2 regions of the Bacillus sp. ABA4_010 genome follow, and region 2 is predicted to be linked to the other one. Evidence: riboswitches for the same ligand, from Rfam matches in the RefSeq annotation. Region 2 holds a riboswitch; the other holds the start of a gene.

Region 1 (7,481 bases), 230 kb from region 2:
CGACGGCGCAGTTTCAACGAGATTTGAAAACAGATTATTCTGTTCAAATTCCGCACAGGTCTGTAAGTTTGTTTAACTTACTTTTGATGGAGCGCTCGGTTGAAGAGACCGTGAAGATGCTCGTTGAAACCGCAGAAAAAGCCGCCAATAATATTGAACGCTTTTATGAAGAACGTGCTCAAAATTTTGCCAAGCTACAAGGAAAAGAAATTGAAAATAAACAGGTGAGCGTAAAGGTTTACACATTTGAGCAATTGAAAAATTATGCAGTCTCTCTTTTTGGAAAAGAGTATGTACAAGCGTTGGAAGGGAAAGTATGGATGAAACAAGGAGAGCTTGGCAATCGAGAGCTGTCCATTCAGCTTGTAGATGAATTGGCGATGTTGTGCAATGAGCTCGGACCAATGATTGTATTATTTTTTGCCCCGCCTTTTTACCCAGCGGTGGAGACGAGTGATCAACCAATTATTCAGCAGTTGACGAAGGAACTAACAGACTATGCAAAAGAGGTTTATAACGTTCCTTTAACGACGCTCCCGTATTTTAACGGCATTTCAGATTTAAGTTATGTCGGATTGAAAGAAGGCTGGAGCGGAGTGGAAGTTTATACAGGAAACGTGCCAGTTTGGGATATGACGTACAGCATTCCTTTTGAAGAGCTGAAGCAATTTGATGTGCCGGTGTTAAACATTGGGCCTGTTGGGCGGGATGCTCATCAACAGACAGAACGGCTTCATATGGACTATGCTTTTGTGAAGCTGAAAAACATGCTGGAGCATTTATTGTATACAGTATTTCGGTGAACGTTCATATACGTTTCAAATAGAAAGGACCCGTCAAGGAAATGCGCTAACATGAGCGGTTTTTTGACGGGTCTTTACTTAAATACAAAGTGTCCCCTCGATCAGTCAAAGGGACATTTTGTTGGTTAAGGCTTATATAAACAGGGAGGGACCCTGCTTTTTTTTCGAAGGGATGTACATATCCGTTATTGCCAAGGCTTCCACCATTTTTTCGCTTTGGGCTGTTCAGCAGCAGCAGCCTCTCGAAATGTGTGGACGAAATCACGGAAAATGGTTTCGCGCTCAGTAATATCTTGACGATAAAATTGTCGTTCTTGTTCAAGGGTTTTTAAATAATAGTCTCTTTCTTGATTCATCGTTTCAAGTAATTCTTTAATTTCACTTGAGGCGGTGGATCCATGCTGCTGCAAGCGATTAGAAATTTGATAAATGTCTTTTGCTGTCTGTTCCGAAGATTTAGCGAGAAAAGAGGATAAAACTTCAATCGTTTCAATGGCTTGCTGGGTATCCTTTGATATGTCTTCCAGTTCATTCGTTGTATGTTCAGAAGAACGAATCATGAAAGAGGTAAACTCTTCAACGGTTTTCTTCGTATGTTCGGCTTCTTTAGAGAGTTGATTCAGTTCTTTCGCCGTTTGAGCCGACGTTTTTTGAATAGACGAGGCGACACTTTCCATCGTTTTCGCCGTCTGTTCTGTCCCTTTCGCCAATTGCTGCAGCTCTTTCGTTGTGTTCTCAGAAGATTGGGTGAGGAAAGAAGCAAAAGTTTCCACTGTTTCAGTCGTTTGCTGGGCACCTTTTGAAATCTCTCGTTTCACTTCTTCCAATACTTCTTCTCGCACTTCTTGGCGAATGCCTTCCCGCATCTCTTGAAGCAAATCCCGCTTGAAGCTTTCAAGTACTTCGAATACGTCTTTGTAATGCTGAATCGCTTCTACAAGCTCTCCTTCAACATTGGCTGTCTGATTGCTGACAATAGAAGCTGATGGTTCAGGAGTTAATGGATTTTTCTCAATGGGAGTATTTTTTTGAAGCAAGTGCTCTTTTATTTTCTCAAGCCCCATATTTTGATTTGTCCATTGCTTTACTTCCTTTAATAGCTGTAAATCGTTTTCCGAAAAATGGCGGGTATTGTTTTTATCGCGTGTGACTTCAAGAAAATCGCTGAATTCTGTCTCCCACTGTAAAATCATCCGTTTTTCCACTTTGAGTCTTTTAGCCAATTTTCCTACTGTATACGTTTGTACCATGAAATGTTTCACCCTTTCGACATTAATCCTAACGAGAAAAATGATGATAGAATTTGTTAATGCATTGTATTCCCTAACACTTCCTCCTTTTTCCTGCAAGGTGACAAAGGTTATCAAAAATAGACGGAATTAGTGTTGTTTTGGCAATGGTAAGCATTGCCTCTCTTGCTTAATTCGTAGTATAGTAGAAAGGAAAATGAATAACGATGAAGCCACTAGGGGAGCCATACGGCTGAGATGGAATAGATGTTCCGGACCCTTTGTACCTGATCTGGGTGATACCAGCGTAGGAAAGTGGAGCGGGTTTAAGTAACATAGTTGAAAGCTGCTCCAGTCAGGGGCGGCTTTTTTGTATATAAAAAGGGGGACTATAAATGGAAAATAAATTATATGCACCGTTATTAAAAGAGGTAAGAACGAAAAATCCGCTCGTCTATAATATTACAAATGTAGTAGTGACGAATTTTACAGCAAACGGTTTATTGGCGCTTGGGGCTTCTCCGGTCATGGCCTATGCGAAGGAAGAGGCAGCGGATATGGCTAAAATCGCAGGAGCGCTTGTATTAAATATCGGCACGTTAACTGAATCAGAAATAGAAACGATGCTTGTGGCAGGAGCATCAGCGAATGAGCATGGTGTTCCTATCGTATTAGATCCAGTAGGAGCAGGAGCGACTCCGTATCGTACGGAAACAGCCCGAAAGCTGTTGAAGGAATTGAATGTGTCCATTATTCGCGGTAATGCTGGTGAAATTGCCAATGTCGTTGGTGATAGTTGGGAAGTAAAAGGGGTCGATGCAGGAGAAGGCGCTGGCAATATTGTTAGTTTAGCGGAAAAAGCAGCGAAACAACTTGACTGTGTGGTTGTGATTACAGGGAAGGAAGATGTCGTGTCAAATGGAGAGGACACAATTCTTATTCAAAACGGTCATCCAATTTTAACGAAAGTAACAGGAACAGGGTGTTTGTTGACATCTGTGATTGGGGCGTTTGCTGCAGTTTCGGTGGATTTAATGGCTGCTGCTGTGTCAGCCTTAACTTATTACGGAGTAGCTGCTGAAATAGCAGCGCATGAAAGTGCTGAGTTAGGACCAGGAAGCTTCCAAATCCAATTATTAAATGCACTTGCTAACACGGACGTTTCCGCTGTTACAGCGAATGGGAAGGTTTTCTTGGCAGAAAGAACAGTATAAACAAACGCAAAAGAGAGATGATGCTTTTTTCTTGTTCAAAAAATTAAAGAAATGCAACTATAATATTTTCAAACCAAACTATGTTCTAAAAGAAAATAGTTTTAAAAAAATCGTCAGCAAGAATCATGATAAGCTATGCACAAGAAAAAATAATTCGGGCATATTAAAAAAGTAGGTGGTCCTACACTTACAAGACAGGAGGGGATTTCATGACAAAACGAAATCGCAAAACAAAAGGCGGGGCGCAAAGCCCGAAGTCCATTACGGAGTTTTCAAATGAAATTGCAGTAAATCCAGCGAATAATCAAGCAAAACAGGCAGAAAAAACTCGGCCACATCAGGAGTAAGAGCGCGAGGATATCTTAATGAAATAAAGATGTCCCTACAAATCCACAGTAAAATGAAAAAGAAGATCCATTTCCTATATTGGGGAAACGGATCTTCTTTTTGTTCCGATTCTAAAATTATTTGGAGCCTTTTTGTTTCTCTTCATTGCAGCAAGTACATTGTCCGTATAACGTTGACACCTTTTCAGTTTCGAATTGTTCGATTGTTTCACTGCAAATTTGGCAAATGATTGTCCCCATTATGAAGGCTCCCTTCTTTTTCATTAATAGATTTATAGTGTATTGGTGTAAGCGTTTTATTCTTTGGTATTATAATAGTATGTCACAATTAAAATGTCAATCATGAATTGTATGTCACATTAATAGAGATAATGTCGATGGAATCTTGTAACTAAAATGTAACTGACATGCTATAATCATCCATATTAGAAAAAGTATATGGATGGACTTTCTCACCTGGCTTCCAATGGGTGGAGCAAATTAGGAAAATGAAAAAAATTTATGGAAGGGGACTTTATTTATGTGGATTATTACTGTACATGCAAAGGAACGTATTCAAATGTTTGAATTTGATACGGAAGCTGAGGCGAGAGAGGCGTTTAAAACAATTAAGGGTTCAAAAGTTCTGTCAGAAGTGGTGTATTTCAACGACCCTTGTTTTGAGTTAGCTGGAGTTTAATAGATGTTTTGACTAAATGCTGAACGTGGCCGTGTTGGAGAACGAATAAAGTCGTAACTGAGTAATGAAAGGACCTGTCTAAAAATCCTTGAGCCTACTGGATTTTTCAGACAGGCCCTTTTCTTTTATCGTTCCAATACTTCTAGTCATATGGGTCTTTTCAAAGTATAGCTGCTTACACGCTTGTCTGTAAGCTGAAAACATGCTACAACAAAAGAAAAAGGGGGGGGACGTACGGTGAAGCACATTTTAGAGCGCATCAGGGATAATCAGCAATTGATATTCCCAATTGATAAGATGAATGACGATATTCAACACTATACGGACTATTATAAACTGCCGGTGGGATCTGTTTCCTATCGTTACGGATACGAGCAGGTTGGCGATGAACGGTTATTCCTTCAATCGTTCTGTCCATATGAGGTAAAGGGGCATCTTCTCCTCCTTCATGGCTATTACGATCATGCCGGAGTTTTTCATGACACGATTCGTTATTTCGTTCAACGAGGCTTTCACGTATGGACGGTTGATTTACCTGGCCACGGACTGTCAACAGGGAAAAGGGCATCAATTTCCGATTTCATCGTTTACGCACAAAGCGTGAAGAAAATGGTCAAGAAACATTTAGTCGAACTAAGTGAGCCTGTTTATTTGCTTGCTCATAGTACGGGAGCTCGCCGCCATTGATTACCTTCTTCATGAGGAAGAAGCCGCGATTATCGATAAAACGGTGCTCGTTTGCCCGCTTGTCCGTTCCTACCGTTGGCGAGCATCTGTCGCCGGAAGCAAACTTCTTCGCCCGTTTGTCTCCGAGTTAAATAGAGTGATGCGGAACAATTCTTCAAACGAAACGTTTTTACAATTTATGAAGCAAGATCCGCTCCAGCACGGAAAAGTTCCGCTTCGTTGGACTGATGCGCTCATTAGATGGAATGACCGAATTCAAAAAGCCGTTCCGAGCAGTGCGAATGTTCTGGTCGTTCAAGGAAAGAAAGACACAACGGTCGATTGGCAGCACAATGTCGTCTTTTTATTAAAGAAATTTCCTTTCCTATCCATTCACCTTGTTGAAGACGGAAAACATCATTTACTGAATGAACGTGATGATATGAAAGAACCGCTGTTAACGCTTATTGAGCGTTATTTGGAGAAAAAATGAAAAACGAATGGACCAACCGTTGCCAAGCAGGCGGTCCATTCGTTTTTTTATGAAGCTAGTTTTTAGTTTGCTAATATGAGGGCGACGTCGTCTACGAGGATTCCGCCAAGGGAGCTATCGGTTTCAATTCGTACTTGGATACCCGTTGTTCCTTCAGGTGCTTCGTCAGAGATTAATTTGTGGAAGGTCCAATTTCCAGTGGAATTAAGTGGACGTGAATCAGCTAAAACAACAAACGTTTCTTGTTCAATTGTTGCCCCCATTGAATCTAAAAATGCTAATGTGACGAGTGTTCCGCTATTAATTCCAGCAGAACTTGATAGACTCAAGGTGAGTTCATATACTTTGCCCTCACATACCCCGGAGCCTATTGTTTGAGATAGAGTTGAATTTATATCTAAGAGTGCCGCTTCTTCGCCTTGATGTGGATTTAAATTAGGATCATCTGGAAGAGCCACTGTCCCTGTCGTGTCCCATGGAGAAAGAAAACCAGTTTCAAATCCCCCATTCACAATCAAATTTCCACGCCGCAAATTCGGACATTTCTCTTTTTTATCACGGTCTTTCTCTTTATCATGGTCATCTTTATGAGGAGGGTATACAAGGGGAGGCACGACGACGAGGTTGCTATTATTGCTGCTAGGGTTATTATTGCTTGGATTGTTGTTATTATTGGAAGAGCTGCAGCAACCTGAACATTTGCAGCTAGAGTGGGAACAGCAAGAAAAAGATGATTTACAGCAACAACTCATATAAAAACCTCCTTTCTAATTTCGAGATACTATACTCTATGAAAAAAAACAAAAAGTGTAAAGGACAAGGGTCTAAAAATAGAGTGAAATTTTGAATTCTTACAAGAAGAGAGCGATTTTTAGAGGGAAAAGGGCAATCTTTGTCGTAATGTGGTAGTAGAGAAAGCGCGATCAACTGATAAGGGGGAATAAGAATGAAGACAATTGCAGTGCTCGGAGCCGGCGTAATGGGCCACGGAATTGCCCAAATGTACGCAGGATCAGAATACGAGGTTCGATTATATGATGTGGAAGAAGAAGGACTCACAAAAGCACAACTACTTATCGAAAACAGTCTGAATGTATTGGTGCAGGAGAAATTGATGACGAAGCAGGAGAAAGAACAGACACTTACGTATCTTTCCTATACAACGAGTTTGCAAGAAGCGATCAGAAATGCGGACATGATTATTGAAGTGGTCCCTGAAGTAATTGAACTAAAGTGGAAGATATTTCGTCAAATTGAAGAGATAGCGGGAGAGAAGACGATTATTGCCTCTAATACATCTGCTTTTCCGCTTTCAACCCTTCGCAAACATGCTGTACATCCGGAACGATTTATTATTACTCATTTCTTCAATCCGGCCCAGCTTGTTCCACTTGTGGAAATCATTCAAGATGAAAGAACTGCTCCTGAGGTCGTCACAGCAACCAAACAATACATACAGTCAATTGGCAAATCACCTATCGTTTTAAAAAAAGAAGTGCCAGGTTTTGTAGCAAATCGGCTACAGGCAGCGGTTGCGAGAGAGGTGTACTGGCTGTTAGAAAATGACGTCGCTTCTCCAGAGGATATTGATATGGCCATGAGAGATGGATTAGGAGTTCGATGGTCATATATGGGTCCTTTAAAAACGAATGACTTTGGCGGATTGGATACATTAAAGCGTGTATTTGACCATTTGTTCCCCTTGCTATCGAATGCGGATTCCACCCCATCCTTTCTTGAAAAGCTCGTGGAAGACGGGAAGCTTGGCGTAAAGACAGGAGAAGGTTTTTATACGTATGATGGTGACTCGGCTCAACAGCAAACTCAAGAGCGTGATCAACATTTAATTCAATTGTTAAAACAGCGGAATGGAAGAGCGATTCAATCAGAAACGTTTAGTCTAAAATAACAGGTGAGAGATTGAAACAAAAAACACACCAATTCCTAATGAAGTGGTGTGTTTATTCGATCGCTAAAAGTTATGTTGAATAAAAAAACATCCCGCTCTGTCGTAACTCAAAGTGTCTCAAAACCCGCACTCGCAGGTGGG
Region 2 (7,481 bases):
TTTCCGTTCAAGCTTGGGACAAACAGCATGGCAGACGGAATAAAGCTAGCAATAAATTGCGCATCATGCCCAGCACCACTCACCATTCTTTTGTATGAATAACCGAGAGAGGATGAGGATTGTTCCAACTGATTGCAAAGTGATTCTTCAAACCATACTGTATCGCGCCCCCACAGTTTCGTTGCTTGTATATGGCAGCCTTCATTTGCGGACGATTGCTGCAATTTTTGGATAATACTTTCAACTGAACGAATAACTTTCGGGTCTTTATGTCTTGCTTCCAGTGTAAAGACTACTTTGTTCGGAATGACTGTATGAATGTTCGGGGAAACATTCATTCTCCCAATCGTATATACTAATTCCCCATCCAGTTCACTCATTTTTTGACGAGCTTCGGTAATTAAATTATTAGCCGCAAAAAGAGCATCTTTTCTCATATTCATCGGCGTGGTCCCTGCATGGTCTGATTCTCCGCTAATTTGAATTTCATAACAAACCATTCCAACTACACATTCCACAACACCGATGGACAAAGATTCTCTTTCAAGAATTGGACCTTGCTCAATATGCAATTCCAAAAAGGCCGAAGCTTCTTGCAGGCGATTTTCAATCTCACCGGCATATCTGATATCACGAAGGGCTTGTTCAAAGGTAATTCCTTCTCTATCGGTTTTCTTTAACATGACTGCTTTATCAAATTTTCCAGAAAGTACACCTGATGCCATCATCGAAGGTTCAAATCGAGCTCCCTCTTCATTTGTAATATTAGCAACTGTAATCGGAATGGAAGGTTTAATCTTATTTTCCACAAGGGTTCTCACGACTTCGAGACCTGCTACTACTCCAAGGACGCCGTCAAAACGTCCTCCTTTTTTCACCGTATCTAAATGGGACCCAATCACAATGGGAGGCTTGTTTTCCGTGCCTTCAAGCGTCGCATACATGCACCCCATATCATCCACCTTGACAGACATCCCTAATTCTTCGCAGCAAGAACGAAAATAATCTCTGACACGACGGTCTTCCTCCGATAAAGAAAGGCGAGTTACTCCATTGTTTTCTGTACGACCATAGTCTGCAAATCGTTCAAGCTCCTGCTTCAATCTTTCACCATTTACCAATACCTTTTGTCGTTGCATTTCAACACTCCTTTTGTCATAATTAGAGGCTTGCTCACTCTGTCCTTCTTTGTTAGTTATTTAATACTTATTATATAAAAATTGGTTTAATCCTCCTTCTTTGTCACTTTCTCTTTTATCCTTCTTTTCACGATGTCTACATGTTTCAAATCTCCGTGCAAAGGGCATTCCATTATAAAAAACAGAAGATGGGACAAAATAACTCTTCCAACAATGCAATCGTCTTCATATACACAATAAGGCAAAGGGGAAAAGAAACTCATGCGAAACCATACAATGATGCAATTTTTCGAATGGCATGTCAAAGCGGATGGAACTCACTGGAATGAGTTGAAAGAGATGGCGGCAGAATTGAAAGAAAAAGGGATTGACTCTATTTGGATTCCTCCTGCTACGAAAGCTTCCTCAATTGAAGATGCGGGCTATAGCGTTTATGACCTTTACGACCTTGGTGAATTTGATCAAAAAGGGGCAATTCGTACGAAATACGGGACGAAGCAGGAGTTGCTTAATGCTATCGCCACCTGTCATTCACATGGAATTAATGTATACGCCGATGTTGTCATGAATCATAAAGCAGGCGCGGACGAAACAGAAATATTTCAAGTAGTAGAAGTCAATCCCGATAATCGGCAAGAAGAAATTTCTGAGCCCTTCGATATAGAAGGCTGGACGAAATTTACGTTTCCAAACCGACATGACACGTACTCCTCATTCAAATGGGGATTTGAACATTTTAACGGGACCGACTATGACGCCAAACAAGATCGAAGTGGCATTTTTCGAATAATAGGCGAAGATAAAGGTTGGAATGAGGATGTAGATGATGAATATGGAAATTATGATTATTTAATGTTTGCCAATATTGACTATAACCATCCCGACGTTCGAAAGGAAATGATTCATTGGGGAAAATGGTTTGCCGATACAGTGTCGTGCAATGGATATCGCTTAGATGCTATTAAACACATTAACTACAATTTCATCCGAGATTTTGTAAACGAAATGATGGCGTATAAGGGAAAGGAATTTTATATTGTAGGAGAGTTTTGGAACTCAGACTTAGCAGCCTGCGAAGAATTGTTAGATCATGTAGACTATACCATTGACTTGTTCGATGTCGCCCTTCATTTTAACTTACATGAAGCTTCCAAAAGCGGGCGTGATTTTGACTTAACAACAATCTTTGATCATACAATCGTTCAAGCCCACCCTCTTCATGCGGTCACATTCGTCGATAACCATGATTCACAACCACATGAATCACTCGAATCATGGATAGAGGATTGGTTTAAGCCAAGTGCATATGCACTAATTTTACTGCGTAAAGATGGATACCCTTGTGTTTTTTACGGGGACTATGTAGGCATCGGAGGACAAGAGCCTATTGAAGGGAAACAAGCTATAATTGACCCTCTTCTCTACGCTCGCTACCATAAAGCATACGGTGAACAAGACGATTATTTTGATCATCCGAACACGATTGGATGGGTTCGCCGTGGTATAGAAGATATTGACGGATCAGGTTGTGCCGTTGTCATTTCCAACGGAGATGATGGCGAAAAACGAATGTTTGTTGGAAAAGAGCGAGCGGGAGAATGTTGGGTAGATGTAACAGGAAATCGCAATGATTCCATTATGATTGAAGAAGATGGTTTTGCCGTGTTTCCTGTAAACGGACAGTCTGTATCGGTCTGGGCGTTCTCAACATAATTAGAAAGGGAAAAGACTTTACATGAACGATGTCTTTTCCCTTTTTTCTGCGCATTCATTTTCATTAAAAAGATGAATCAATAGTCATCATTCTTTTTTATTTAGTAGCAAGCGTCGCTAAAATTGGATAAAGCTCCTCTAAATGCGTAATTTCATAAGTCGGAATGACTTCATTTCGCTCTTTGTCATGACGATTAATCCAAACCGACTTGATGCCAACACGGGAAGCACCTAAAATATCTGTCATTAAATTATCGCCAACCATGAGCACCTCATCTTTATGTAGGGACATTAACTCAAGGGCATGTTCAAAAATAGACGGATCCGGTTTGCCTCTTCCAAACGCACCTGAAATGACGATATGATCAAAATAAGGCACAAGTTCTGGTGTAATATCAAGCTTCGTATTTTGCAAATCAGGCGATCCGTTCGTCAAAAGCAATAGCTGGTACTTACCCTTTAATTCATCCAATACGTTAAACGTTTCATCATAGACGAACGGGCTGTTGCGTCGTTCCTGAGGGAAACGTTCTGCTAACTCAGCGCCAAACTCTGGGTCATCAATTCCTAACGCCTTCAACCCTCTTGTCCAAGCATCCTTTCGATAAGTAGGAACAATGTCTTTCATTTTCCGGAAATTATCTTCCTCATCCAAGAAATTACCCCAAAGTCCTTCAAATGGATTAATTCCAATCATTTGCGTAAATTCATACGTTTCATAGGAAGAATAAAGTTCTCTTGCCTCATTTCTAACCGCTTCTTCTAGTTCTTCTACGTTCAAATCATATTTTTCGGTTGCTGCTCGGCATGTTGCCGCAAAAGCTTCCTTTACGCTTTTTTGATCCCAAAGCAGCGTATCATCCAAATCAAAGAAAATTGCTTTAATCATTGTAAATCCCCTCATTTCACTTCCTGATGTTTTCTTAAAAATGATACTATTCCAACAACAGATTACAGGGAATTAGCTTGTAAGTAAATATAATTTGAACGATAAATTGCAATTTGGATACATTTTTTCTGTCAATCTAACATAAAGCGTCTGCTCAATAAGTCCCATACCGTTTCAGAAACAGTTATTCTTCTGTTTCATGCAATATGAAATGCTTACCAAAATTCTTGATATAACTTAGTCTATGTTTCTGAGTCTGCCTCATAAGGGGGCATCCCTCTTATGAGGCAGACTCCTCACCAATTTAAACTCTCCATTAGTTGACACTTTAAGCATCGCTGAATGTAATGACTTTGTTCAAATTCATGCTCACAATTTAATTGGAAAATAATGAGTTCTTCGTTTAGCTGCTCCAGCTTTGTTTCAAGCTTTCGAATTTCGGCTTTTAATTGAATGGCTCTTTCCATGGAACGGCTCCTTTCTTCATTTCCGCCCAAAAACTAGGCCCGATAAATTTCGCTGCCGGCGTTTTTAAATTCATCCGCTTTTTCTTTCATCCCTTCATGAATAACCTCTTCTAAGTTCATCTCTTTTTCCCTCGCCATGTCTCGAATATCTTGCGAGATTCTCATACTGCAAAATTTCGGGCCGCACATCGAACAAAAGTGTGAAGTCTTGGCACCTTCTGCGGGTAATGTTTCATCATGATATTCAAGCGCCCGTTCAGGGTCGAGAGATAAATTAAACTGATCGCGCCACCGGAATTCGAACCGCGCTTTTGACAAGGCATCATCTCGCTTTTGGGCACCTGGATGACCTTTTGCCAAATCTGCGGCATGAGCGGCAATTTTATACGTAATAACCCCTACTCGAACATCTTCTTTATTCGGCAACCCTAAATGTTCTTTCGGTGTCACATAGCAAAGCATTGCCGTTCCAAACCAGCCAATCATGGCCGCTCCAATTGCCGACGTAATATGGTCATACCCTGGAGCGATATCAGTCGTCAGCGGGCCTAACGTATAAAATGGAGCTTCTTGGCAAATTTCCAACTGTTTATCCATGTTTTCTTTAATCAAATGCATTGGCACATGACCAGGTCCTTCAACCATTACTTGAACATCATGCTTCCAAGCCATTTTGGTGAGTTCCCCGAGCGTTTCCAATTCAGCAAACTGGGCTTCATCATTCGCATCCGCAATCGACCCGGGGCGAAGGCCATCTCCTAATGAAAACGTGACATCATATGCTTTCATAATTTCACAAATTTCTTCAAAATGGGTGTAAAGAAAGTTCTCTTTATGATGTGCGAGGCACCATTGGGCCATAATGGAGCCTCCGCGGGAAACAATTCCTGTCACACGCTTTGCGGTTAACGGAATATATCGAAGAAGAACACCAGCATGAATGGTAAAGTAATCAACCCCTTGTTCTGCTTGTTCAATTAATGTATCGCGAAACACTTCCCACGTTAAATCTTCTGCCACTCCATTTACTTTTTCAAGTGCTTGATAAATTGGGACAGTTCCGACCGGCACTGGCGAATTTCGAATGATCCATTCACGGGTTGTATGGATGTTTTTCCCTGTCGAGAGGTCCATCATCGTGTCGGCTCCCCACCTTGTTGCCCATGTCATCTTTTCCACTTCTTCTTCAATAGAGGATGTAACAGCAGAATTCCCAATATTCGCATTAATCTTTACATGAAAGTTGCGTCCGATAATCATCGGCTCGCTTTCCGGGTGATTGATATTAGACGGAATAACAGCCCTTCCACGCGCTACCTCTGTTCGCACAAACTCAGGCGAAACATGTTCCCGAATGGCGATAAACTCCATTTCCGGTGTAATGATTCCTTTCTTCGCATAGTGCATTTGCGTGACATTATTTCCCCTTCTTGCACGGAGCGGCTGCCGTTTCAGTCCTTGAAAGATATCATTGTTCGCTCGCGGATCGCCGCTTTTGTAGCCATTGTCTTCTGGCTTGACTTCACGGCCTTCATACTCTTCCACATCTCCTCGCTCCAACACCCAATTTTGGCGCATCGGACGAAGCCCTTTTCGAATATCGATTGAATAGTCTGGATCTGTATATGGGCCGCTTGTATCATATACACGCAAAGGGGGATTTTCCTCTTTCCCAAATGATCCAGTTGTCGGACTTAGCGCAATTTCTCGCATCGGAACTTGCAAATCAACCCTTGATCCTTCTACATATACCTTTTTACTCCCTGCAAAACTAGACATGATAGAAAGATTCATGTCGTTCATTGGTTTGTTTACCATCATTCGCTCTCTCCTTTTTAAATGGATTTGACGAAATCTAGTCCGTAAACAGCATGAAAAGCCGGGTCTTGTTTAAAGACCCGGCTGATGTTAGCACAAATATATAATGATATCCATCATTATAGTAGCTTCTAACTTCCCCACGCTGGTATGAACCAGATCAGGTCCTGAGGGTTAAGAAACTTCAGCGCGTTTCTCTCTCAGCCCAACTTATTGGACACCCCTAGTTCAAAATAAATTAAGTTTTGAAAATTACAAATTCACTATAAATCACATTCATATCATTTGTAAAGGAAAATTTTCACTTTCATTCTTAAGTATTCACCTAATCTCCGTTGAAATAGGCAAAAAAACAGATGGTAAAATTAGTAACCATCATATAAGATAGATGAGGAATTGTTACTGCATCATGAATTTAACGATTAGGAGAACGAACATGAACTGGAAAAGAATATTACAGCTTGCCATTCCTTCCATTGCTTCTTTTGCCGCGATGACCGCGACTGGAACGATTAACCTTATTATGGTCGGTCAGCTTGGAGCTCTCGCTATTGCCATTGTAGGTGTGTCTAATATCATTATGTACAATGTATGGGCCTTGTTTTCGGGAATTGGTCATACCGTCAATTATCTTGTCGCTCAAAATTTTGGATCGCATGAAATGAAAAAAGGGGTTGAACGGACACAACTCGCTCTTTATTTTTGTGTAGTTGCCAGCATATTAATTATTGGAACAGGCTTATTTGCTTCAAAAGATATTTTATCTTTGATGGAATCTTCAACGAACTTTGTTAAGCAAGGCGAAGATTATTTAACAATCCGCTTTTTAGCCATGGCGTTTTCTGTTTTCACCTTTGTTTTCCACGGCTTTTTTCGGGGGATTGGTGATGCGAAAACACCAATGGTTACATCCATTATCGGAAATGCCATCATGATTTTCTTCACATATGCCTTGACTTATGGAAATGCTGGCTTTCCTGAAATCGGGCTCGCAGGTGCCGCATGGGCCGTCTTCATTGGAGAAGCAATTATCATGCTTGGATCGGCTTTTGTCTACTTTGTTACCTTGCATAAAAAATACAACACCCGTTCAAAAGCAGTTTGGAATCGAACGGAATCAAAGCTTATCTTTACTGAAAGCTCTAAGTTAGGAATCGAAGAATTTTCAAAAAGCATCGCGATGTTTGTTTTTACCATCTTTGTCGCTCGCTTAGGAACAAACGCCCTCGCTGCCAATGAACTTGCATTAAGTGTCATGAGTTTCGGATTTATGCCAGCCTTTGCCTTCGGTGCGACCGCCACCATCTTAGTCGGTCAAGAAGTCGGGAAAGGAAATCCGCTTCAGGCACGAAGACTTGGAACAGAAACAGCCATCATTGGGAGCATTTTTATTTTAATTCTCGGGGCACTGGAATTTATATTTGCTGACTCTATTGTGAATATGTATACGACAGA

What was found. A riboswitch is a leader RNA that binds a small molecule or an ion and turns the genes downstream of it on or off. The one in region 2 is predicted to bind thiamine pyrophosphate.
Region 1: another riboswitch for thiamine pyrophosphate. It lies ahead of thiM (hydroxyethylthiazole kinase); the one in region 2 lies ahead of thiC (phosphomethylpyrimidine synthase ThiC).

What each region holds. Positions count from the first base shown of each region.
Region 1 is NZ_JBSWUN010000003.1:2,149,752-2,157,232, reverse strand. Features, by position in the region: gene ACXAEO_RS12070 (M20/M25/M40 family metallo-hydrolase) at 1-803, shown strand, start outside; gene ACXAEO_RS12065 (helix-turn-helix domain-containing protein) at 989-2,053, opposite strand; TPP riboswitch at 2,261-2,363, shown strand; gene thiM (hydroxyethylthiazole kinase) at 2,428-3,246, shown strand; gene ACXAEO_RS12055 (hypothetical protein) at 3,456-3,593, shown strand; gene ACXAEO_RS12050 (GapA-binding peptide SR1P) at 3,711-3,833, opposite strand; gene ACXAEO_RS12045 (hypothetical protein) at 4,114-4,272, shown strand; gene ACXAEO_RS12040 (alpha/beta hydrolase) at 4,510-4,959, shown strand; gene ACXAEO_RS12035 (serine aminopeptidase domain-containing protein) at 4,928-5,431, shown strand; gene ACXAEO_RS12030 (hypothetical protein) at 5,494-5,964, opposite strand; gene ACXAEO_RS12025 (hypothetical protein) at 6,056-6,187, shown strand; gene ACXAEO_RS12020 (3-hydroxyacyl-CoA dehydrogenase family protein) at 6,378-7,340, shown strand; RNA gene ssrS (6S RNA) at 7,427-7,481, opposite strand, start outside.
Region 2 is NZ_JBSWUN010000003.1:2,383,526-2,391,006, forward strand. Features, by position in the region: gene ACXAEO_RS13040 (allantoate amidohydrolase) at 1-1,139, opposite strand, end outside; gene ACXAEO_RS13045 (alpha-amylase) at 1,401-2,852, shown strand; gene ACXAEO_RS13050 (HAD family hydrolase) at 2,950-3,741, opposite strand; gene ACXAEO_RS13055 (hypothetical protein) at 4,038-4,208, opposite strand; gene thiC (phosphomethylpyrimidine synthase ThiC) at 4,242-6,026, opposite strand; TPP riboswitch at 6,147-6,261, opposite strand; gene ACXAEO_RS13065 (MATE family efflux transporter) at 6,463-7,481, shown strand, end outside.